One region of the Arthrobacter jiangjiafuii genome, then DNA from elsewhere that is predicted to be linked to it. Evidence: predicted binding sites of a transcription regulator. Region 1 holds the regulator's gene; the other holds the start of a gene.

What was found. The regulator LexA, encoded in region 1, represses DNA repair genes until DNA is damaged. The targets are predictions, from matches to a motif close to TCGAACANNTGTTCGA.
Positions count from the first base shown of each region.
Region 2: a site for LexA is predicted at 7,962-7,977, ahead of KKR91_RS07225 (HNH endonuclease signature motif containing protein). Genes of this name have one in related genera too.

Region 1 is NZ_CP076022.1:1,251,952-1,260,844, reverse strand. It holds gene KKR91_RS05955 (SseB family protein) at 1-486, opposite strand, end outside; gene priA (bifunctional 1-(5-phosphoribosyl)-5-((5-phosphoribosylamino)methylideneamino)imidazole-4-carboxamide isomerase/phosphoribosylanthranilate isomerase PriA) at 492-1,241, opposite strand; gene KKR91_RS05945 (hypothetical protein) at 1,348-1,503, opposite strand; gene hisH (imidazole glycerol phosphate synthase subunit HisH) at 1,508-2,146, opposite strand; gene hisB (imidazoleglycerol-phosphate dehydratase HisB) at 2,143-2,760, opposite strand; gene KKR91_RS05930 (histidinol-phosphate transaminase) at 2,959-4,068, opposite strand; gene KKR91_RS16980 (LysM peptidoglycan-binding domain-containing protein) at 4,287-4,541, opposite strand; gene lexA (transcriptional repressor LexA) at 5,124-5,954, shown strand; gene KKR91_RS05915 (ATP-dependent DNA helicase) at 6,144-8,195, opposite strand; gene hflX (GTPase HflX) at 8,188-8,893, opposite strand, start outside.
Region 2 is NZ_CP076022.1:1,537,945-1,546,837, forward strand. It holds gene msrB (peptide-methionine (R)-S-oxide reductase MsrB) at 1-13, opposite strand, end outside; gene KKR91_RS07185 (hypothetical protein) at 28-519, opposite strand; gene KKR91_RS07190 (alpha/beta hydrolase family protein) at 644-1,948, shown strand; gene ybaK (Cys-tRNA(Pro) deacylase) at 1,958-2,461, opposite strand; gene KKR91_RS07200 (SufE family protein) at 2,513-2,980, opposite strand; gene KKR91_RS07205 (sulfurtransferase) at 3,035-3,940, opposite strand; gene zapE (cell division protein ZapE) at 4,248-5,285, shown strand; gene KKR91_RS07215 (hypothetical protein) at 5,359-5,829, shown strand; gene KKR91_RS07220 (antitoxin) at 5,932-6,189, opposite strand; gene KKR91_RS07225 (HNH endonuclease signature motif containing protein) at 6,428-7,930, opposite strand; tRNA gene KKR91_RS07230 (tRNA-Gly) at 8,393-8,466, opposite strand; tRNA gene KKR91_RS07235 (tRNA-Val) at 8,492-8,563, opposite strand; tRNA gene KKR91_RS07240 (tRNA-Gly) at 8,610-8,683, opposite strand; tRNA gene KKR91_RS07245 (tRNA-Val) at 8,721-8,792, opposite strand; tRNA gene KKR91_RS07250 (tRNA-Cys) at 8,816-8,889, opposite strand.

The DNA.
Region 1 (8,893 bases):
CGGATCCACGACCAGCAGCTGGGCTTCCTCGGAGACCGCGGACAGCGCAGCACGCGCGGCATACACGGCGACCGGACGGGCCTCGGCATGCCATGCCTGGAGCGCCGGCACGGAGGTGAAGACGGGCAGGGCCTTGCGCCCATCCGGCGCCGTCAGCGTGACCAAGGCCATGTCGGCCTCCTTGTCCGCGGTGAGGCCGTGTTCGCCCTGCGCCTCGGCGCCCAGGGTGGCCACAATGGGCACAAAGACGCGGGCGGTGGCCAGAGCGGCAACAACCTCCGCCTCTGTACCGGTACCTGCCTCCAGCGCGGCCAGCGCGGCCAGGTAGCCCGCATCGGCACCGCCGTCGTCGGCATCGAAATTGTGCAGCGGATTACCCTCGCCGGACAGGTCCCGGCCGGACCAGGACTGCCCGGCGGAATCGGCGGGGCCGCCGGCTCCGGCGAGGGCTGCGGCGATGTGTCCCGGAAGGGCGCGCTCAGCCATGGGTCCTAGCGCTCCGGATGTCCGGCGACGTCGAAGGCCTGCGGCAGCGTGAAGGCGCCGGCATACAGCGCCTTCCCCACAATGGTGCCTTCCAGGCCCAGCGGTACCAGCTCGCGCAGGGCGGCGAGGTCATCCAGGGAGGAGATCCCGCCGGACGCTACCACCGGGCGGTCGGTGCGCTTGAGGACTTCGCGCAGCAGTTCCAGGTTCGGTCCGCGCAGCGTTCCGTCCTTGGTGACGTCGGTGACGACATAGCGCGGGCAGCCGGCGTCTTCCAATCGGGCCAGGACCTCCCAGAGGTCTCCGCCTTCCTTGGTCCAGCCGCGGGCGGCCAGGGTAGTGCCGCGCACGTCGAGGCCGACGGCGATCGCGTCACCGTAGCGGGCGATGGCGCTGGCGGTCCATTCCGGGTTTTCCAAGGCCGCGGTGCCCAGGTTGACCCGGCTGGCACCGAGCTCGAGTGCCATATCCAGGGAGGCATCATCCCGGATGCCGCCGGACAGCTCCACCTTGATGTCCAGCTCCTTCACCACGCGCTTGAGCAGCGGAAGGTTGGAGCCACGGCCGAAGGCTGCGTCCAGGTCCACGAGATGGACCCAGGCGGCGCCGTCGTTCTGCCAGGCCATGGCGGCGTCGAGCGGGTCGCCGTAGCTGGTCTCACTGCCGGCCTCGCCCTGGACCAGGCGCACGGCCTGGCCGTCGGCGACGTCCACGGCCGGCAGCAGTTCAAGGATGGGGGTTTCAACGAATGACATGGTTCTGCTTTCCGTGGTGGAGGCGGAGGGGCGCGGTGCCGTTGGGATGATTACGCGGCGTCGGCTGCGCGGAGTTGATTTTGCGGGGTTGTTTACGCGATGTTGTTTACGCGGTGTCGATCAGGAGGTAGGCGCCCAGCAGGGCCATGCCCGCCAGGATCCAGAAACTGACGATGATGATTTTGGACATGCCCTGGCTGCGGAACGAGATGGCGCCGCCGATCAGCAGGCCGGCCAGGCCCATGAGAATAAGGCTCCACATAGCTCTAGCCCAGCGTCTTCAGCCAGTTTTCCAGCAACGCCGCACCGGCATCACCGGACTTTTCCGGATGGAACTGCGTGGCCGTCAGAGGCCCGTTTTCCACGGCTGCCACAAAGCGGCTGCCGTGTTCGGCCCAGGTGACCTGGGGTGCGCGCATGGCCGGCTGGGTGACGTCAAAGTCCCACTTCTGCACGCCGTAGCTGTGTACAAAGTAGAAGCGTTCGTCCTCGATGCCGGCGAACAGCTGCGAGCCTTCCGGCGGCTGGACCGTGTTCCAGCCCATGTGTGGCACCACGTCGGCGTCCAGACGTTCCACGACGCCGGGCCACTCCCCCATGCCGGGGGTGCGGACACCGTGCTCCACGCCCTCGTCGAAGAGGACCTGCAGGCCCACGCAGATGCCCATAACGGGGCGTCCGCCTGCGACGCGGCGGCCGATCATGCGCAGGGCGTCCACGTCTTTCAGGCCCTGCATGACGGCGGCGAAGGCACCGACACCGGGGACCAGCAGTCCGTCGGCGTTGAGCACGTCAGCGGACTTGGCGCTGAGCGTGACGTTGGCACCCACATGTTCCAGTGCACGTACGGCAGAGCGGATGTTCCCCGAGCCGTAGTCCAGGACTGTGACGTTGCGGGTACTCACAGGGCCCCCTTGGTGGAGGGGATGCCGTCCACCCGGGGATCGGGCTCGACGGCGGCACGCAGCGCGCGGGCGAAGGCCTTGAACTGGGCCTCGACAATGTGGTGCGGATCGCGGCCGCCGAGGACCCTCATGTGCAGGCAGATCTGCGCGTGCAGTGTGATCGCTTCGAACACGTGACGGGTCAGGGAACCGGTGAAGTGCCCGCCGATCAGGTGGTATTCCTGGCCTGCCGGTTCACCTGAATGCACCAGGTAGGGGCGCCCGGAAATGTCGACGACGGCGTTCGCCAGCGCCTCGTCCAGGGGAACCGTGGCTTCGCCGAAGCGGCGGATGCCTGCCTTGGTGCCCAGCGCGGTCTTCAGCGCCTCACCGATGCTGATGGCTACATCCTCAACGGTGTGGTGGACGTCAATGTGGGTGTCTCCGGTGGCCTGGACCGTCAGGTCGATCAGGGAGTGCTTGGCCAGGGCCGTGAGCATGTGGTCGTAGAACGGCACCGAGGTGCTGATGTTGGACTGGCCGGTTCCGTCCAGATCCAGTTCGACGACCACTGACGACTCGCTGGTTACCCGCTCGAGGCGGGCCGTGCGTCCGGTGGTGGTCTGAACGGTCATGGTTTTCCTTTGAAAGAAGGTGGTCTCTGGTAACAGTTTAGTGGCTGGGCTCCGCGGCACCGCCGTGCGTCCTGAGTGTGACAGGCGCGTCCCCCTGCCTGGACGCCGGGGACAGGCAGCCTGCCCGGGCGCTGCCGCTGGCACAGGCCGGCCCTGCGGATACCCGGCCTGCCGGATACCGGCCTGCCGGATACCGGCCTAGCGGATGCCGGCAGCGAGGAGCTCGCGCAGCCGGGCCAGGAAGGCACTGGTTTCAGGTTCCGTTCCGGCCGTCACGCGCAGATGGCCGGGGATGCCGACGTCGCGGACCAGCACACCGGCTTCGAGCAGGCCTTCCCAGAGAGCATGGGGATCTTCGAGACCGCCGAAGAACACGAAGTTCGCGTCCGAGGGAGCCGGCTTCAGACCCAGTTCCTGCAGTTCGGCCACGATCCGGTCGCGCTGGATCTTGATCGCTTCCACGTTGGCCAGCAATGCGTCGGCGTGCTCCAGGGCTGCACTGGCCGTGGCCTGTGTGATGGCCGAGAGGTGGTACGGAAGCCGGACCAGGCGCAGCGCGTCCGTGACCTCCGGTGCGGCTGCCATGTAGCCCACCCGGGCGCCGGCGAGTGCAAACGCCTTGCTCATGGTGCGGGACACGATGAGCCGTTCGCGACCGGGCAGCAGCTCCAGGGCACTGGGTGTTCCGGCATGGAAGAACTCTCCGTAGGCCTCGTCCACGACCACGATCGCGGACGAAGCCTCTCCGGCTTCGTAGACCGCCTTCACCACGTCCAGGGACAGTGCAGTTCCCGTGGGGTTGTTCGGTGTGCAGAGGAAGACAATGTTGGGAGCCTGCTCACGGACCTGTTCCGCTGCGGCTTCCGGCGTCAGGGTGAAGTCGTCGCTGCGGACGCCGGTGACGTAGCGCGTGCCGGTGCCGCTGGCCAGCAGCGGGTACATCGAGTAGGTGGGAGGAAAGCTCATGGCGGTCCGGCCGGGCCCGCCGAAGGCTTGGAGGATGTGCTGCAGGACCTCGTTGGAGCCGTTGCCGGCCCAGATGTTATCGGGTGTCAGCCCGTGGCCCAGATATCCGGCCAGCCGTTCCCGCAGTTCAGTGAATTCACGGTCGGGGTAGCGGTTCAGTCCTGCCACCGCCTGTTCCACGGAAGCCACGATGGCCTTGCGCACCTGCTCGGGCAGTCCATGGGTATTTTCGTTCACGTTCAGCAGGATGGGCACTTCGAGCTGCGGCGCACCGTAGGGCGTCAGGCCGCGCAGATCGTCGCGCAGGGGAAGTCGGTTCAGTCGCTCCAGCTGTTCAGTCACCTGTACAGCTTAAGACCGCGGGGTGAAGGGGAAAGAATTGTTGCGGGCTCGGCAGGCCTTTTTCCGCAATAGGCGGAACCGGCAGGCTCTGCATAAGCCGGACGGCTCTGGGCAGCGGGGCGGCCCTGGCTAGCGGGTATCCCTGAGTAGCGAGGCGACGCCGGGGCGCCGGAACGCAGTGCAGGTCCGACCGCGGTGCGGATCGAATGCAGAATGCGTCAGCGGGCGACCGGAATAAACAGCTGAACTCCGGCAGGGATACGGTCATCGCTCAGGTTGTTCAGTTCAATCATGTCGGCAACAACGGCCCGCGGATCCCGGTCTGGTGCGTATTCCTGTGCGAGCCCCCAGAGAGACTCGCCGGGTCCGACGCTGACCTGGACTGTCCGGGTGACGTCCGGTCCGCCGTTGGATGCCATGGCCGGAGCTGTGAAGAACCCGAGCATGGTGAGTGCGGCCGCTGCGGTGAGCATCGCAGGAAGGCCAATAAGCACCAGGCGCCCGCGGCGGGTCAACCGCAAGGGTGCAGCCGGGCTGGCCGGGCTCGCCGTATCAAGGGCAGATGGATCTCCGGCGGACGGAACTTCCGAGGTACTGCGAAGTTCCGAAGCGGGGGAAAGTCCAGGGGTAGTGAGAAGTGTAGGGACGGGCATAACATCACCTTTCCGGCTCGATCGCTACGGAAGGAACCCGAAGCTGTATTCGAACATTTGGCGGCCATCTCGCATATTTTCGTCCCCGTATCCTGCTGGGTCGAAACTATGTTCGATTCCTTGCTGAGTTATTTCTAGCACCTATCTACTAACAAAGTCGAGACTCACTCGAACAAATGTTTGAAAAGCTTCCCCTACTCGCCTAGCGTTGTACCAGTAAGAGGTTGATCCGGTGCCAGCCGGCTGACCCGGGACAAAAGTCCCGCTTCGGCCGATATGGAACACTGAACCACCTGCCTCTGACACAACGGCCGGCGCGGCTTGCACAGCGTTCCGGCTGCTCCACCATTCACCGACCAGCTCCCGGCCAACCCGGCCAGCTGACCCGAAGGGAAACCCACCGTGGCCCGCAGGACTGTTTCCGAAGACAGCACCAATCAGCCAGCCGCCGCAGCCGTGCGTCCCAAAGGGCTCACCCCCCGGCAAAAAACGGTGCTCGAGATGATCCAGCGGTCCGTTAGCACCAACGGGTACCCGCCCACCATGCGCGAAATCGGCGACACGGTGGGGCTGGCCAGCCTGTCCAGCGTGACCCATCAGCTGGTCCAGCTGGAGAAGCTGGGCTACATCCGCCGCGACCCCAAGCGCCCCCGTGCCATGGAGATCCTTATCCCCTTGATGCTGCGCGACGGCAAGGCTGAAGATCCGGCAGCGGGCGGATCAGCCTTCGGCACAGGGGTTTCCCCGGACACGTCGGCCGGCGGCCGGGCCCAAGGGATCGCAGGTAACGCCGAAGGGCGCTCCGGACAGGATTATTCCGCACCGCTGGCCTCGGTCACCGAGCTCTCCACCTCCGTGGATACGGCCATGGTTCCCCTTGTCGGCCGCATCGCCGCAGGCGGGCCGATCCTCGCGGAGCAGGTGGTGGAGGACATCATGCCCCTGCCGCGGCAGCTGGTGGGTCACGGCGACCTCTTCATGCTCAGGGTCTCGGGTGATTCGATGGTCGATGCGGCAATCTGCGACGGCGACTGGGTGGTCGTCCGCCGGCAGCCCACCGCCGACAACGGCGACATCGTTGCAGCACTGCTTGACGACGAAGCCACAGTGAAGACCTTCCGGCAGCGCAACGGCCACACCTGGCTGCTGCCCCAGAACACCCGCTATGAGCCCATCGTGGGCGACCACGCGGTGATCATGGGCAAGGTAGTCTCCGTGATGCGCTCGCTCTAGCAGCTTCTCCCGGTTCGGCGGCCCACAAAGGGAACAGACGCCAGAGCCGGACAATCCCGCAGAGGTTGCAGATACAAAAGGCGGCCGGATGGATTCCGGCCGCCTTTGGCGTATCCGCCTTTGGCGTCTGCCCACGCGGATACTTCCGAACACGTTACTTCCGCACTCTGTCCCTTCCGCAGGGATCACTTACTTCCGGGCGGTGCGCTGCACTTCCTGCCCACCGGACTGTTCCGCAAGACGGCCCAGGACCTTGAGCACCACAGAACGGTCAGTGGTGGACCAGAACGGGGGCAGGGCGGCCCGAAGGAAACTGCCATAGCGCGCCGTCGCCATCCGTGAATCAAGGATGGCGACCACACCGCGGTCGCCGGAGGCGCGGATAAGGCGTCCGGCTCCCTGAGCGAGCCGCACGGCGGCATGGGTCGCGGCAACGGACATAAAACCGTTCCCGCCGGCCTTCGCCACGGCGCGGGTGCGCGCCGTCATCAGCGGATCATCGGGGCGCGGGAACGGAATCCGGTCGATCATCACCAGCCGGCACGAGTCACCGGGCACGTCAACGCCCTGCCAGAGTGACATGGTTCCGAACAGGCAGGTGTCAGGCTCCTCTGAGAACTGCTTCACCAGCGCCGACATGGAGTTCTCGCCCTGGCACAGGATCGGGAAATCCACGCGGGACCGCATGGCGTCGGCTGCGTCTTCGGCGGCCCGCCGGGACGAGAACAACCCCAACGCTCCCCCGTTGGATGCCGTCAGGAGCGCCTCGATTTCATCCAGCTGCGCTTCGGAGGTGCCGCGCTCAGGCTTGGGCAGGTCCTTCGCGACATACAGCACGCCCTGCCGCGGATAGTCGAAGGGGCTGCCGACGTCGGTGCCGGTCCAGGCAGGCGCTCCCGGGCCGAGCAGCCCCAGGGCTCCGGCCACGGGCCCGAATTCGGAGCCAATCGCCAGGGTCGCAGAGGTCAGCACCACGGTGTGTCCGTCAAACAGGCCCTCGCGCAGGCGTCCGGCCACGGACAGCGGTGCCACGTTCAGGGTGGCCGGTGCCGTTTCATCCGGCGGCGAATATCCGCCCGAGGGCGAGAAGGAACTGGGGCGTGAGGCCCAGATGACTTCTCCCGCATCCGGCGCCAGGACCAACCGCTCGCAGATTGCGAGGACGGCCATCAGCCTCGAGCGCGCCGTCTGGCGGCCGCCGTCGGCCGTTTCCCCGGGTTCTGGCTTGGAATCGGACAGCGCCACCCGGCACGCTTCACGCACCCGGGCCACCGCCTGCCCCTGTTCTTCGTTCAAGCCGCTGGGCAGCAGTCCGGAGGGGACGTCCTCCATCGACTTCTCAAAGGCGCGGGCGGCCTGCGCCAGCTCCTCCACACTGGCCGAGGTGTGCTTCCGGGCAGCCGTCACCGCCGCGGAAATCACTGTTCCGGACAACTGACCGGTCACGGCACCGGTGACCCGGTCCTGCAGTTCGTGGGCTTCATCGATGACAACGACGTCGTAGTCCGGCAGCACGGCCAGACCTTCGAACGCGGCAATGGCCAGCATCGCGTGGTTGGTAATGACGACGTCGGCCACGGCCGCCTGCGCGCGCGCACGCTCGCTGAAACACTCGGCGGCGACAGGGCATTTCTGCGCACCGAGGCACTCCATGGACGTTACCGATACCTGGCGCCACGCTTTGTCGCTGACACCGGGCACCAGATCGTCGCGGTCTCCGGTGTCGGTCTCCTCAGCCCATTCACGCAGCCGGAGCACTTCCCGCCCCATGGGCGAGGTGGGAGCTGGAGAGGGGTGGGCCACGGCGCGGTCCTCCCCCATGGTGAACAGGACACCGCCCGGATCCTCATCTTCCGGGAAGCCCCCGCCGGTCTTGTGCAGGCACACGTAGTTGCTTCGGCCCTTGAGCAGCGCCACGTCAACCTCGCGCGGCAGCTTGGGCTTGAGGGTCTTGAGCAGGCGCGGCAGGTCACGCCCGACAATCTGGGACTGCAGCGCCAGGGTGGCGGTGGAGACGAGCGTGGGCTTGGTGCTGTCCAGGGCGTGATGGATCAGCGGCACCAGATAGGCCAGCGACTTGCCGGTGCCGGTCCCGGCCTGCACCAGAAGGTGCTGTCCTTCATCAATGGCGTGCGTGACCTGGCGGGCCATTTCATGCTGGCCGGGACGGTTCTGCCCGCCCATGCCGGCGACGGCGGCGTCCAGCAGTTCCAGGACGTCGCCGGTGGTGTCTTTACTCATGGGTGACGAACGGCTCCAGATCAGATGCCAGGCCTTCGCGGACCATTACGTGCAGGCGGGTGCCTTCCTCGGAATGCTCCACGGAGAGGATTTCGGTGTCAGAGCTGTGCAGCCGGGAAACAACGTCGCCGCGTTCGTAGGGCACCAGCAGCTGCAGGTCCACGCCGGGGCGCGGAATGCCTTCGGAGATGGCCTGCAGCAGGTCATCCAGACCCTCGCCGGTCCGGGCGGACACCACAACGTGGCGGCGTTCCTTCTGGCGCAGCCGTTCCAAGACAAACGGATCGGCGGCGTCGGCCTTGTTGAGCACGATGATCTCAGGCACGTTCCGGGCGTCCACATCGCTGAGCACGGTGCGAACAGCAGCGATCTGGCCCTCGGGATCCGGATGCGAGGCATCCACCACGTGCAGGATCAGATCGGCGTCGGCCACCTCCTCCAGGGTGGAGCGGAAGGCCTCCACCAGCTGGGTCGGCAGGGACCGCACAAAACCGACGGTGTCGGCCAGCGTGTAGCCGATGCCGTCTTCGGTCTGTGCCTTGCGGATGGTCGGATCCAGCGTGGCGAACAGGGCGTTCTCCACCAGCACCCCGGCGTCCGTAAGCCGGTTCAGCAGCGAGGACTTGCCGGCGTTGGTGTAGCCGGCAATGGCCACGGAGGGCACCTGGTTGCGATGCCGGTTGGCCCGCTTGGTTTCC
Region 2 (8,893 bases), 290 kb from region 1:
TCTCTTCAGTCATATCCGCGTCAACGCTTAAGAGTCGCCAATAAATCCCGAGCCGGAGTACAGGTGCAGCACCGGCACGCCGAGGCGGTCCTGCGCCTCATTGGCCCAGTCGGTTCGGAAGGTGTCCGCCACGGCGTGCGGGGTGGTGATGACCACTACCTGCTGCGCGTCAGAGGCTTTCGCCGCAGCCACGACTGCCTGGACCGGGTCCTCGCCGGTGACCGAGCCGGTTGCCTCGAGCCCCGAAGCCTTCAGCAGCTGCAGGGACTCGGCGAGTTCCTGTGTTGCTTCCTTCGTTTCCTGGTCCTTCGTAGGCTTGCCGCCGGTGAGGTCGCGGAAGGCAGCGGAGAATTCCAGCAGGCTCAGGTTATCCAGTACGTCCACCAGCAGGTTCCGGCCGGGGTCCGAGGGCACCAGCACCTCGAACCGGGCGGGGTTGTCCTGCACCAGATACCGCAGGTTGGAGATATCGACGTCGTTCAGGGACTCTTCGGTCAGCACCACGATTGTTGCAGTCATGCGGCCAGCCTAGCCCGTCGGCCTCAGGGCAGCGGATGCGCGGCGCTTCGGTGTGGCGCAGACGATGCCGGCCCCGACGGCACGGTTGGCGGAAGCACCTCCATTCGTCGGTAAGAATGGAAGTATGCCTATCTCCATCCCCGCGCGACTGTCCGTCCCCGTACCCTCGTTCCTGGATGCCGCCGATCCGGCACCGGCCCCCGGCCTGTCCGCCCCCTGGATCAAATGGACGGCCTTCGGAGCCGGAATGGGAGCTGCCGCCACTGCGGCGCTTTTTGCCGCGACGTCGGGCCTGGGCGTCTATTTTGCCCGCCAGGTGGTCACCCCGCGCCGGACCAGGGACGCGAACCTCGAGATTCTTGCAGTCATTGATTCCGAACACGGCAAACAGGTCATTCTGCCGGCCAACGACGATACGACCGTGGACGGCACCTACAGCCTCTACTTCGACGGCGGCCGCGGCCACGCCCGGATCGGTGCCATCCGCTCCTACGTGCCGCGTGAAGGCACCGTGCAGCGCGACGTTGAAGAGGTGTACAGCGGCGACCTTGCCAAGGCCCTGCGCGGCTGGTGGAGCGGGTCCATCTACCCCTCACCGTCCGCCGTCGGCCTCGCCGAGGAACAGGTGAACGTCCCCGTCGACGGCGGTCTGGCTCCGGCGTGGCTGGTCCGCGCCGATCCCGACGCGAAGACCTGGGCGATCATGGTCCACGGCCGCGGCGCACAGCGGACCGAGTGCCTGCGTGCCCTCCGCACCGCGCAGCAGGCCGGGCTGACCAGCCTGGTGATCTCCTACCGGAACGACGGCGAAGCCCCCTATACATCCGACGGCCGGTACGGCCTGGGGCTGACGGAATGGCACGACGTCGAAGCCGCCATCCGCTATGCCCTGAACCATGGTGCCGAGGACGTGGTGCTGTTTGGCTGGTCGATGGGCGGCGCCGTCAGCCTGCAGGCCGCGGACCGTTCGCCGCTGCGCCGGCACATCCGGGCGCTGGTGCTCGACGGGCCGGTGATCAACTGGATCGAGGTGCTCAGCCATCACGCCCGCCTGAACCGTATTCCGGTGCAGTCCGGCCGGCTGGGACAGTGGCTGATTTCCAATCCGGCGGGCCGGGCGCTCACCGGACTGGCCTCGCCCCTGGACCTCAAGAGCATGGACTGGGTCTCCCGGGCCGAGGAAATCCGGATCCCGACCCTGATCCTGCACAGCGATGCCGATGAGTTCGTGCCTTCTGGTCCGTCCGCCGAACTCGCGGAGAAGAACCCCGGCGTGGTGACGTTTGAGCGGTTCTCCAAGGCCGGGCACACCAAGGAATACAACGTGGACCCGGAACGCTGGGAGGGCACCGTGCTGGTCTGGCTCAACAACATTCTGGGCCGCACCCGGCACCCGGCCGAACGCCGGTCGGATCCCGCCGAGGGTTAAGGGCCTGTCCTAGCTCTTCAGCACGGAGATCGGCGCGGTCAGTGCGTGCGTCATCCGGATCAGGTCGAATGGCGACAGCCCAATCTGGAATCCCCGCCGGCCGCCGGAGACATAGATGGTGTCCAGCAGCTCGGCTGCCGCATCAATGCCTGCGGGGCTGGGATGGCGCTGCCCGAGCGGCGAGATGCCGCCCACCACATAGCCGGTGCGGCGTTCCGCTTCCGCACGATGTGCCATGGAAGCTTTCCGGGCACCCATCAGCGCCGCGAATTTCTTCAGGTCCAGGTTGTAGGCAACGGGAACCATGGCAACCCCCAGCCGTCCGCCCAGATCGACCATGAGAGTTTTATAGACGCACTCCGGAGGCAGGCCGAGCTTGTCGGCTGCCTCCAGACCGTACGAGGGCGCGTCATGGTCGTGTGTGTAACTGAGCGTCTCGTACGGGATCTTCTCTGCGTCCAGGGCGCGCGTGGCCGGCGTCGCGCTTCCCGCTGTCCTGCTCCGCCCGCCCATGGTTACTCCTGTTCCCCGGCCGCCTGGGCGTCCGGTAGCTGTGAAGACTGGTTAGCTCACGTGGTTGCTCAGGGCATCCTGCTCGAGCCGGCGCTTGATGCGGCCAAGCATGGCCGACATTCCGCGCATCCGCAGCGGCGTGATGGCCCGGGTAAGTCCGAGCCGGTCCGGCACATCTGCCGGTACCGCCAGGATCTCCGCGGCCGGAAGGCCGTTCAGTCCCTCGTGGAGCACGCTGGCGAATCCGCGTGTGGTCGGTGCCTCCCGCGGTGCCGAGAAGAACAGCTGCACCCGGCGTTCGGGGGAGTCGTCCACCTCGATCGTCAGGAACAGCGGTGACTGGCACTCGACGACCTGTTCCAGCTGCTCCGGATGCTCGGCCAGCCGCTCCGGCAGATCCGGCAGGGTGCGCGAAAACTCCAGCAGCAGTTCAAGCCGCTCGACTTCCTCGAGGGCCTGGAAGTCCTCGATGATTTCGGCCAGCTGCGCCGGGATGGTGGTGGATGCAGGGGTGGTCATATGGTGTGGCTCTTCCGCTGTGGTGCTGGTGATCTGGCTGGTTTGTGTAGCTCTCTAGCGGGCTGCGGGGGCTTCCCCGGGCGCCTCGCCCTTGACGATCGGAACGCGGACGGCGTTGCCCCATTCGGTCCAGGAACCGTCGTAGTTGCGCACGGAATCAAAACCCAGCAGGTGCTTCAGTACAAACCAAGTATGGCTGGAACGTTCGCCGATCCGACAGTAGGCAACGACGTCGTCCCCTGCCTTAAGCCCTGCCTGGTCCTGGTACAGCGCCTCGAGCTCGGGCCGGGTGCGGAAGGTGCCGTCTTCAGCGGCTGCCTTGCCCCACGGCACCGATGCCGCGGTGGGAATGTGCCCGCCCTTCATGGCACCCTCGTCCATGTAATCGGGCATGTGCGTGCGGTCGCCGGTGTATTCGGCGGGGGAGCGGACATCGATCAGCGGGCCCTTGCCCAGGTGCGCGAGGACGTCGGGCAGGTAGGCGCGGATCGGCTCGTCATTGCGTTCGACGACGGGATAGTCGGTGGCGGTGACGTCGGGCTTGTCCGTGGTCGTCTCGCGGCCTTCAGCGATCCACTTGTCCCGCCCGCCGTCGAGCAGGCGCACGTCTTCGTGGCCGAACAGCGTGAACACCCAGAGCGCATAGGCGGCCCACCAGTTGCTCTTGTCGCCGTAGATGACCACCGTCGAGTCGCGGGAAATGCCCTTGCGGGACATGAGCGCGGCGAAAGCCTCACCGTCCACGAAATCCCGCGTATCGGCGTCGTTCAGGTCGGTATGCCAGTCGATCTTCCGTGCACCCGGGATGTGGCCCGTTTCGTAGAGCAGGATGTCCTCGTTGGATTCCAGGACCACGAGCCCGTCCGTTCCCAGGTTCTCGGCCAGCCACGTGGTGGACACGAGCCGTTCGGGGTGGGCATATTCGGCGAACTTGGATGCGGTGTCAGGGGCAAGCGACATGTACGGGGTCTCTTTCTAAAAAGCGGAGCTGCTGCTGCCGGACGCACAAGCGGCGGCACGGGCTTACCTCTAGCCTAACGATGAGCGGGTGCGAAAACTTCCGAAACACTGCTTGGAGCGCCAGGCACGGCTGGGAAACGTGGAAACCGGGCTTCGCGAATCCAGCCGCCGGGCGGCTGTTGGCGTATCGTTGCAACGGCGGCATTTGCCGGCGGCTGATCTGGTACCACTGGCCGCACCACCGTGTGGGATCCTTTTGGCACCTTGACTTTGACACCTATTACCTTGGATGGACGGATTGCGCACAGTGGCACAAGTGGAGCACCTTGCAGAGCGGACTCCCCGGGTCTCGACGGATGAACTATTGAAGGGGTTCTACCCTTCGCCCCGCTTCGGCAGCGTGTCCTTTGACAGCTACCGTCCGGATCCGTCGCAGCCCTCGCAGGCGCATGCGGTTTCCTCGATGGAAAACTTTGCTGCCGCCGTCGACGTGCCCGAACCGACCGGTCTGCGCAAGCTCTTCGGCGCCAGGAAGCCCGACTCCAAGGCGGGGTTCTATCTGGATGGTGGTTTCGGTGTCGGAAAGACCCACCTGCTGGCATCCCTCTGGCATGCGGTGGAGGGCCCCAAGGCCTTCGGCACCTTTGTCGAGTACACGAACCTCGTCGGTGCGCTGTCCTTCCGCAAGACCGTTGATGCGCTCAGCACGTACAAGCTGGTCTGCATTGACGAGTTCGAGCTCGACGATCCCGGAGACACTGTCCTGATGTCCCGCCTGATGCGGGAACTGGCCGATGCCGGCGTCAAGCTTGCTGCCACGTCCAACACCCTGCCCGGTTCCCTCGGTGAAGGCCGGTTTGCCGCCGTCGACTTCCAGCGGGAGATCCAGGTCCTGGCTGACCAGTTCGACGTTGTGCGGATCGACGGCGAGGATTACCGGCACCGCGGGCTTCCGCAGTCTCCCGACCCCGTAGCCGAGGATGAGCTCGCTGACCGTGTGGCGGCCGAATTCAGCGGCAAGGTTGTTGCGGACGATGATTTCAGCACGCTGATCAACCACCTCTCCACCGTGCACCCGAGCCGCTACCGCCAGCTGATCGAGGGTGTCGATGCCGTGGCGTGGCACAACGTTGGAACCATCACTGAGCAGTCCGTTGCCCTGCGCTTTGTGGTGCTGGCCGACCGGCTGTACGACAAGGATGTTCCGATCCTCGCCAGCGGTGTTCCGTTTGATCAGCTCTTCACGGAGGAAATGATGAACGGCGGGTACATGAAGAAGTACTTCCGCGCCGTTTCGCGACTGACCGCCCTGGCGCGCGAAGGCCAGACGGGCGAAGCAGCCTAACCGCTGTTTGCATTGCCGTAGATCTACCGCTCAGCCGTAGGTCCAACGCTTGGCCGTAGGCCCGAATGGGTCTATGAGCATCCGACCAGCCTCCGCGAGGGTACTTCCGGCCACGTTACTCGCGGTGCTGGTCCTGGCCGGTTGCGCGGCAGTCGGCCCCGGGGCGGATCCTGATTCTCCCGGGCCTGGGTTGGTGGGTCCCGCGCAGCCCGGCCCTGAGCCGCTGGTTCCTTCCGGTGAGGCTACCTTCATAGGTGAGGTCGATCTGGACCCGAAGCCTGCTGCCAGCCTCGACGGCAAAGGAAACCTGAGCCTGGTCACCTATGGCAGTTCCAGTTGCCCGCCTGTGGTGGCCGGCGTGGAGGCGACCTCCGCGGGCACCATCGCCATTGCTCTCGATGCTTCTGCCGAGGGTCCGTGCACTGCCGATATTGCTCCCACCACGCATACCGTTCCTCTGCCTGCCGGCGTGACGGAGCGCCCTACGACAGTGGAGATCAAGTACGTCAACGAGCCCTGGGAATACACCATCCCTGTTTCCTGAGCGGCCCACGAGGGCACTTTAGGCGCACGAAGGCACTTTAAATGACGAAGGGCCCTGGCTCCGCCTTGTGAGCGGAACCAGGGCCTTCGTCGTGCTCTGAAGCTATACGGCCGGAGGAGTCTGTCCGGGTTCGGTTCCTGTGCCGGGACCTTCCTTGCGGTCGACCTTGTCTACCGCTTCCGAGGCCTTGGTCTGGAAGTTACCGATCTTGTCGGAGTACTTGCCGCCGGTTTTCTGGTCGACGAACTTTCCTGCGTGATCGATACCGCCCTTGATCTTGTCGGCGTTTCCGCCCACAAGCTCAGTAGCCTTGTCCTTCAGCTCGCCGGCCTTGCCCTTGAGCCCGTCAAATACAGACACGGACACCTCCTTTCGCAGGGGAAACCAAACGTTTCCCGTTCCCATCAATCGTAAGTCAACTGATAAGTCTGACCAAGGACTTCCGCTTTGGGCTTGTCTGCCCGGAGGCCTGGGAGCCATGGGAATCCGGGGAGGCCGGGGCGGCCGGGGAGGCCGGGGGAGCCCTGCAGTCCGGATAACGTGGACACCTCCAGCGCGGAAAGTGGACTGATTCAGTCCGGAGAATGTGGAGACCGATTCAACCAGACAGCAGCGGCCGACGAAACGGATGAAAGAACGTATTGCGCAATGGTGTCTGAAACGGATCAACATAGGTGGGCGGAACAAACCAGGGGACTCCTTTCCGAATGGTGATGCGCCACTTCTCACCATGAATCAAATGGTGGTGGAATCCGCACAGCATCACGCCATTGTCTGTGCCGGTAGTCCCGCCGCGGGAGTAATACTCGATGTGGTGGGCTTCGCACCATGGAGCAGGAGCCGTGCATCCGGGGAAGGCGCACCCGCCGTCCCTGGCGATGAGGGCTTTCCGAAGGTGCGGCGGGAAGTAGCGGGCTGCAGTGCCAACATCGAGGATGCGGCCATCTCCACTCAGGACTACGGGAAGGATGTCCGCTTCGCAGGCCAGGCGCCGGATCTGGCGGGCCGGGGTGGGTCCGGCAAAGGTGAGCATTGCGCTCCCTTGAGATCTTCCGCTGGATGCGCCAGCCGTCCGCGCGACCCGCTCACTGAGCTGCTCGTACGGGATGATGGCGAGAACCTGGGGTTTGGATCCCCCGTGGGCAGGGAGCTGGCCTGATGCAAGGGCGATCCGGCAGGACGCAACCAATCCATCCAAGCACTTCTGCGCATGGCTCCTGGGATCTGGCGGGACCGCACGTTCCTTACCTTCGAGGTCCACGCAGGTCCCTCCAGCGGCAGCGGCGGCGTCACCAGTAGCTGTTGCGACGCTGCCGGCGCATTGCCCTGTGCGTGGGCTTGCCTCCGGAGTCAGGGCGGTCATGAGGGTTTCGAATTGGTCTTCCGTGGCAAAAATGTCCAGCCGGTGCAGGCCGCGGTATTTCCGGCGGACAAACAGTCCCTGGAGTTCGGCCTTCTGCTGTTCAGACGGTGCCGTCCCATCCGGATCAACGTGATTGATCCAGGCGCTGGCCACAACGTTGAGGGCATCCAGATCCTGGCTGACGGCTACCTCGGTTAGCGCTGACTCCATGGCTGCCCGCTCCTCCGCAGTGCCGCACCCCTGCACGCGCTTCATCGCCATGCTGACTGTCTGTGCAGCCTGCCCGGAGAGCAGTCCCCGTGCTGCGCTGTCAGCCAGCACGCCCAGTTCGGGCTCGATCTGCTGGCCGGTCAGGCTGGTGGCGGGGGAGAGGGTTGACCCAAGCCGTATCCTTCGCCAGGCTTCCCGGCGGCTGATGCGCAGCCGGTGCCTTAGATAGTCGGCGGTGTTCTTGTATTCCTGCTGGATGTCTCCCTCCGGCGTCGTCCAGGAATCGGATACTTCGGCGGCGATCCGTCCTCTATCCATGGCCGCGGCGGTTACGACCTGAAGATGGTCAACCAGCCGGGAGAGGTCTTCGATGCTCGAGGCCAGCGATACCAGTTCTGCCGGGTCCCGGCCGGGCAGCCCGCGGTGCAGGCGGGTGGTGAGTTCCCGGACCACTGCCACGACGCCGTCGAGCTCCACCGTGCCCGTCCCGGAGTGCCGTGCCTCCTGTGCTTCCCGTTCATCGTCCATAGGATCAAGCTTTCAGGAATGCCAGGAAGGTTCGAATCTTTGTTCGATTATGTGGAAAAGCAACCGGCCCGCGGAACAGTAGGACACCTGTGGAGGAGTGGTTTGGGGAGGAGAGGCTGAGTAGGACTTCCCCGGGCAGGAAATTAAAGAACGGAACCGGAAACAACGCCGGCTCATACTGGCGGCGATGTTCATCACAGTGACCGTTTCGCGGGTGTATATCCTCCTGCCGTACCTGGCCGTGGAGCTGGCTCATCCTCGGCCTGCAAGTAGTCCTGACCGGAGTCTTCATAGCCCTGCTGGCCCGGTTTGTCCTCCGCCAGCGCGCCGAATACTGGCGGGCACGGGGTAAAGATTCCAAACACCCAGAACAAAACGCCAAAATAAAACGAGCGTTAAACGCAGAAGGAGCAGACCAAATGGCCTGCTCCTTCCGGCGTCACTCCGAAGAGCAACAGTGCGAGCGGACGACGGGATTCGAACCCGCGACATCCACCTTGGCAAGGTGGTGCTCTAGCCAGCTGAGCTACGTCCGCAAAACAAGACAGTCGAAACTGTCCGTGCGCGATACTGGGATCGAACCAGTGACCTCTTCCGTGTCAGGGAAGCGCGCTACCGCTGCGCCAATCGCGCTTGATGCATCAAATGCTCCCAGGGGAGTCTTCGATGCAGTCAAGAGAGCGGACGACGGGATTCGAACCCGCGACATCCACCTTGGCAAGGTGGTGCTCTAGCCAGCTGAGCTACGTCCGCAAAAACACAGTTGTGCGCCAAAACGCCGAAACTGTAGTGCGCGATACTGGGATCGAACCAGTGACCTCTTCCGTGTCAGGGAAGCGCGCTACCGCTGCGCCAATCGCGCCCAAAGGGCTTGCAAGTCAGCCGTGGAGGTGGGGACGGGATTCGAACCCGCGTATACGGCTTTGCAGGCCGCTGCCTCGCCTCTCGGCCACCCCACCGTGA